Linked DNA regions of Corallococcus caeni. The protein of the gene in region 1 interacts with the protein of each later gene in a pairwise test. Links are inferred from orthologs where the notes say so. Each region holds a gene or a part of one and is shown on either strand. Other genes may lie near its edges.

The links.
Region 2: the proteins of priA (region 1) and AABA78_RS21610 interact in binary tests that used the Escherichia coli proteins (3 or more experiments, as listed by UniProt). The link is inferred for Corallococcus caeni from one-to-one orthologs.

What each region holds. Positions count from the first base shown.
Region 1 is NZ_BTTW01000006.1:60,713-64,108, forward strand. What follows is about bases 127-3,214. They hold priA (replication restart helicase PriA), read left to right. Parts: upstream 127-517; coding sequence 518-2,911; downstream 2,912-3,214. Other genes in these bases: AABA78_RS24545 (glutathione S-transferase family protein), read left to right, coding at 127-333; AABA78_RS24555 (response regulator receiver protein), read left to right, coding at 2,928-3,214. In the rest of the region: more of AABA78_RS24545, read left to right, coding at 1-126; more of AABA78_RS24555, read left to right, coding at 3,215-3,396.
Region 2 is NZ_BTTW01000005.1:54,293-57,358, reverse strand. The notes cover bases 309-3,066. They hold AABA78_RS21610 (single-stranded DNA-binding protein), read left to right. Parts: upstream 309-1,307; coding sequence 1,308-1,826; downstream 1,827-3,066. Other genes in these bases: AABA78_RS21600 (Hsp33 family molecular chaperone HslO), read left to right, coding at 2,896-3,066; AABA78_RS21605 (succinate dehydrogenase/fumarate reductase transmembrane subunit), read right to left, coding at 1,940-2,623; dacB (D-alanyl-D-alanine carboxypeptidase/D-alanyl-D-alanine endopeptidase), read left to right, coding at 309-1,055. Also shown: more of dacB, read left to right, coding at 1-308. UniProt on the Escherichia coli protein: Plays an important role in DNA replication, recombination and repair. Binds to ssDNA and to an array of partner proteins to recruit them to their sites of action during DNA metabolism. Acts as a sliding platform that migrates on DNA via reptation.

The DNA.
Region 1 (3,396 bases):
ATGGAGCAGTTCATGGGCGTGGAGCAGTCCTACTTCTCCGGCCCGGCCATGAAGATCGTCATGGAGCGCTTCCGGGGCACCAACAACGAGCAGAACATCGCCCTGGGCCGCGAGGGCGTGAAGCGTCCGCTGGAGGTCATCGACGCGGCGCTGGCGAACCGGCCGTTCCTCGCGGGCAATGACTTCACGCTCGCGGAGGTCGTCTGGGCGCCGTACATGGAGTACCTCTTCATGATGGGCGAGAAGGACCTCGTCGCCCCGCACAAGAACGTGATGGCCTGGTGGGACCGCGTGTCCAACCGCCCGTCCGTGAAGAAGGCCTTCGGCAAGTAGCCGCCCGCACGCTTCCTTCCTTCCGCGCCGTTCACAGTCACCCGGGCCTCTTCCGCACCCTGGTTTTCCAGGGACGGGAGGGGCCCTTCGTGCTTCCGGGGCCCGGGGATGTCAGACGCTCGGGGCACAGTGGATCCCGGGTGCAGGACGGGCGGGGTGGGGCACTGGCGGCAAGAGGGCGGTCATGGAGCAAGAGCACTTCGCGCTGGGTGGTTTTCCGCAGGGACCGGCAGAGACCTCCTCTCGCGGTTCCATTCCCCTGCGGACGCGGCGTACGGAAGTGGGACGGGAACTGTCGCAGCGGGAGCACACCGCTACAGTGCGCCCCGTCGTGAGCGCCACCCCTGCCCAACTTGCGTCCGTCGCCGTGGGCCGTCCCGTGCGCGGGGAGTTCACCTACCTGGTGCCGGAGGCACTCGGGGACAAGCTCGCCCCGGGGCAGCGCGTGCTGGTGCCCTTCGGCCGGGGCATGGCGCTGGGCTTCTACCTGGGGCCCGCGAACGCGCCGGTGGAGGGCGGCGTGCGGCTCAAGCCCATCCAGCGCGTGCTGGAGGACTCGCCGTCCCTGCCCAAGGACCTCATCGCGCTCCTGCGCTTCACCGCCGAGCACTACCGCTATCCGCTGGGCGAGGTCATCCGCGGCGCGCTGCCGCCGGGCCTCTCCACCGCGGTGGATGAGAAGGAAGCGAAGCCGGACATCCAGTTCTTCGTGGAGGCGCTCGTCACGGAGGTGCCCCCTCAGCTGGCCCGCGCCCCGGCGCAGGCCGCCGTGCTCCAGTACCTCCTGGCGGTGGGGGGCCGCGCGCCGCTGGACGAGGTGACGCACGCCATCCCCGGCGCTCGCGAGACGCTGAAGAAGCTGGCGACGCGCAAGTTCGTGAAGTGGGTGGAGGTGACGCTCCAGGCCGGCGTGCGCGAGGGGCTGGTGCAGAACCGCCCGGACCGGCTCACCCCGGAGCAGGCCCTGGCGGTGAAGGAGCTCCAGGGCGCCGTCGACGCGGGCGGCTTCCAGCCGTACCTCCTGCACGGCGTCACCGGCAGCGGCAAGACGGAGGTGTACCTGCGCGCGGTGGAGCACACGCTCGCGCGCGGCCTGGGCAGCCTGGTGCTGGTGCCCGAAATCGCGCTGACGCCGCAGCTGGTGGGGCGCTTCCGCAGCCGCTTCGGCGGCGACGTGGCGGTGCTGCACTCGGGGCTGAAGGACCGCGAGCGGCTGTTCCACTGGCAGGCCCTGCGCAAGGGCACGGTGAAGATCGCCGTGGGCGTGCGCTCGGCGGTGTTCGCGCCGGTGGAGCACCTGGGGCTCATCGTCGTGGACGAGGAGCACGACCCGTCCTTCAAGCAGGACGAGAAGCTGCGCTACCAGGCGCGCGACCTGGCGGTGGTGCGCGGCAAGCAGGCCGGCGCGGTGGTGGTGCTGGGCTCGGCCACGCCGTCCCTGGAGACGCTCCAGAACACGCGCTCCGGCCGCTACAAGCTCGTCGAGCTGAAGAACCGCGTGGATGACCGGCCCATGCCCACCATCAACCTGGTGGACCTGCGCGTGGAGCGTCCGCGCGAGGGGCAGGTGACGGAAGAGGCGCCCATCCTGAGCCCGCAGATGCTCCAGGCCATGGAGGAGACGGTGGCCAAGGGGCAGCAGGTCATCCTGTTCCTCAACCGCCGCGGCCACAGCACCATCCTCTTGTGCGAGGTGTGCGGCCTGTCGCTCAAGTGCCACGACTGCGACGTGTGCATGACGCACCACCGCTCCCAGAACCGGGTGGTGTGCCATTACTGCGGCGTGGCGTTCCCGGTGCCGAACGCCTGCCGCGAGTGCACGGGCCCGTTGCTCAAGCTGGGCATCGGCACGGAGCGCGTGGAGGCGGAGGTCCTGGAGAAGATGCCGCACGCCCGCGTGGCGCGGTTGGACCGTGACTCCGCGACGAGCGCGGAGAAGCTGACGGAGCTGCTGGCCTCGTTCGCGCGGCGGGAGCTGGACGTGCTGGTGGGCACGCAGATGGTGGCCAAGGGGCACGACTTCCCGGGCGTGACGCTGGTGTGCGTGGTGATGGCGGACACGTCCCTGGCGATTCCCGATTTCCGAGCCGCCGAGCGGACCTTCCACCTGTTGACCCAGGTGGCGGGGCGCGCGGGGCGCGGCAAGGACCCGGGCCGGGTGCTGGTGCAGACCTACAACCCGGACGCGGAGCCGGTGAAGCGGGTGCTGGCGCACGACTTCGACGGGTTCTCCAAGCAGGAGCTGGAGTGGCGCAAGGCGCTGGCCTATCCGCCCTTCGCGCGCATGGCGGCCGTCCGGCTGGAGGGCGAGCACCCCGAGCAGACGGCGGGCGTGGCGCGCTTCCTGGGAAACCTGGTCGGGCGGCACATGCCGCCGGCCTCGGCGGGGGTGCGCCTTTTGGGGCCCGCCCTGGCGCCGATTGCCCGAATCCGGGGCAAGACGCGCTGGCAGCTGCTCCTGAAGGCGCCGACGCATTCTGCGCTCGCCCCATTGCTCGCCCGCCTGGAGGCGGCGTTGCCGGATGTGCCCAACGGGGTGAAGGTCGTCATCGACGTGGATCCCGGGGCCATGCTGTAGACTCCCCGGCTCCCCCATGGGCGCCTCGGTCCTCCTCGTACACGACGACATCGCCACCATCGCCGCCGTCCGGCGACTGCTGTCCCGCGAAGGGCACGAGGTCATCCTCGCCACCTCCGCCGCGGACGCGCTCATCGCCTTCGGGCATCACCTGCCGGAGCTCATCGTGCTCGCGCCGGGCGTGGAGAGCGGCCGAGGGCGCGTGGTGCTGGAGGAGCTGGTGCAGCACCCGGAGGGCCACAAGGCCCGGGTGCTGTTGCTGAGCGAGGCCATCGAGGGCTTCAGCGCGCCGGTGGCGCCGCTGCCCCTGGACGGCCCCAGCTTCGTGACGCTGGTGGACACGTTGATCCGCGCACCGGCGGAGGCGGACGGCTGGCGCGTGGTGGAGAACCGGACGCTCCAGGAGCCGGCGAAGGGGAGCGGCCCGGGCTCGGACGAGGCGTGGCACGCGACGGCGCCGCACGCGGTGGGGGGGGACCCGGCGC
Region 2 (3,066 bases), on another replicon or contig:
AGCGCTTCCCGCTGGCCCCGGAGTACCTGTCCTCGCTGGGCATCGCCGGCAAGGACGGCACGCTCAAGTACCGCTTCGACGGCACGGACGCCGTGGGCCGGCTGCGCGCCAAGACGGGCACCCTGGAGGGCGTCTCCGCGCTCAGCGGCTACGTGCAGTCCGCGGGCGGGGAGAAGTTCTCCTTCTCCATCATGGTCAACGACTACGCGGGCCGCGCCGGTCCCGTCGTCGCGGGCATGGACGCGCTGGGCGCCGCTGTCGCCGCCACCGGCTCCACGCTGGGGCCGGGCAACGCGCTGGCCTCCCTCAATGAAGGCCAGAAGCCCCAGTCCGGCCTGCCGGACATCGCCAACCGCGTGAAGACCTACCTGGAGCTGGGCAAGCAGCGGGACCAACGCAACATCGGCTTCCTGCGCACCGCGTGGCGCAGCGAGCGCGACCCCGCCGTGCGCGCCGTGCTGGCGGAGAGCCTCTACCAGTCCAACCCGCACGACTACCTGGGCACGCGCACGCTCCTGGACAGCTACTCCGCCACGGATGACGTCTACGGCCGCCTGCGTCAGGTGGCCCACGCCCTGTCGGTGGGCGTGCCCGGCGTGAGCAGCATGGTGGAGCTGGCGTCCGGCGGGAACACGGAGGCCCTGGCCCGCGTGCTGGAGCTGTGCCGCGCGGCGGACGTCGCCCGTGATGCGCAGGCGCAGGAGGAGCTGGTGGACGGCCTGGGCGAAGTGGCCCGCACGGCCCCCGAGGAGCTGGTGGCCACCCTGCGCGCCGCGAGCCCCGCCGAGCGCGACGCGACCGTGCCGCTGCTGGCCCAGGGCCTGGTGAAGGCCGGTGACACCACGCACCCGTTCTGGAAGTCCCTGCGCAAGCTGGGCTCCGGCGGGACGGATGCGCAGCTCGTCGCCTTCGCCAAGGGGCTGGACTCCACCCTCACCACCAAGACGGCCGAGGCCCGGACCTCCCAGCGCGCCCAGCCCGTCCAGGTGGTCGCGCCCGCGTCCGCCACGCCCAACGTCGTCCCCGCCTCCGGCGTCCTCCGCCCGGGCGGGTAGTCCGCTTCACGCCGCACCGCCGCCCGGACGCCCCGCGTCCGGGCGGGGGGTTCCCCCCCATCATTCCCAAGTCCCTGGAATCCCTGGCGCCTCCCGCCCGGGGAGCAGGCAGGCGTGCGTCCCCACTGGCCCTGGCCGTTTTGTGGCCGGGGGAATGTCAGTGGTGGATGCTATGGGCTGAAGGACCTGTCGGGGCGTGTGGCCTCGCAGGGTGCACCTGACCCGTCGGTGGGTCAGGTATCGGGAGGAAACATGGCTGGAGGCGTGAACAAGGTCATTCTCATCGGCAATCTCGGGGCGGACCCCGAGGTGCGCTTCACCCCGGGCGGTCAGGCCGTGGCGAACTTCCGCATCGCGACGAGCGAGAGCTGGAACGACAAGAACGGCCAGAAGCAGGAGCGCACCGAGTGGCACCGCATCGTCGTCTGGGGAAAGCTCGCGGAGCTGTGCGGCGAGTACCTCAAGAAGGGGCGGCAGTGCTTCGTCGAAGGCCGTCTGCAGACGCGCGAGTGGATGGATAAGGAGAACAAGAAGAACTACACCACCGAGGTCGTCGCCACCTCCGTCACCTTCCTCGGCGGCCGTGACGCCGGTGAGGGCTACAGCGGCGGCGCGAGCAATGGCGGTGGGCGCCGGCAGCAGCAGGGCAACGGCGGCTACTCCCAGGGGCGTGACGACTACGGCCAGCCGCCTCCCATGGGCATGGACGACGGTGGCGGCATGGGCGGTGGCGGCCACGGCGGCGCGGCGGACGAAGACATCCCGTTCTGACGCCTGGGGCCTCTGCCCTTGAAAAGCGAACCGGCCGCTCCTGGATGTCAGGGGCGGCCGGTCGTGTTTTCAGGGGGCGCTTCGGTTGAAGCGCCCCGGCCTCGCGGCCTGCTTCAGCCGACGTCCAGGCCCGCCGGGCCGTACGCCGCGCCCGCCGTGTAGAGGGCGTAGATGGCGCCCCAGGACATGGCCAGCAGGAGGAGGAAGATGAGGATGGAGACGGGCTCGAAGCGGCGCATGGAGCGGTCGCTCGCGAGGATGCCCCAGCCCATGCCGAAGGTCTGCAGGCCGTTGGCCAGGTGGTACGCGGTGCCCAGCGTGCCCAGCAGGTAAACCATCAGCGTGGGGCCGTGGTAGTGCATCTCCCGCGCGATATCCATGAAGGGCTCCGCGTGGCCCTCCACCAGGCGCGGGTGCAGGAACGCCAGCCAGATGTGCGCGCCCAGGAACGCGAGCACGCCCAGGCCGGCCACGCGCTGCACGATGTACTTGAGGTTGCCGTAGTTGTTGTAGGCGAGGTTGTTGGGCTTCATGCTGAAGATGCGCACCAGCCCCCACGCCGTGTGGATGAGCAGCGGCAGCATGACGATGATGAACGTGAACGCCTGGGCGAACGGGTTCGCGTACTCCGTCACCGACTTTTCCCACGCCGTCGCGCCGTAGAAGGCGGACAGGTTGTCCCACAGATGGTTGATGACCCAGATGCTCAGGGGCACCACGGCGAGGAACGAACCCAGCCGCGACTTCAAGAGGGGCGTCCGGTCGGTGATGGCTTCGGCGGTGGCTTGGGTGCTCATCGAGTCTCCAGCGGGGCGCGCGGACGGGTGGGGTGAGGACCCCCGCGAGCCCAAGTCAGGGCCTGGGTGCTACGGCCAACAGGCGGTTTATAGCCGTTCCGTCACGCTGGCTGGATTTCTTCCGTATCCGTCCGTGCCAGCCGCAAGACACCGACTCATAAGCCCGGGCGATGCCAGCCCCCCGCCCTGACTGCTGGCCGCCAGGCGGGCGTCCCGTCCCCGTCCCTCTTCCGTTGGCGGGCGCGAACGGGTGGGGCACGCTAACCAGCCCTATGCCCGATGAGCTCGTCAGTGGATTGTTGAAGGCGTCGGACCTGCGCCTCGTCCTCGCCACCACCGGGGCCCTGTCCCGCCAGGCCCGCGCCGCGCACCAGAGCATGCCGGCCTCCGCCGCCCTCCTGTCCCAGGGCCTCACCGCCGCCGCCCTCATGGGCGCGCTCCGC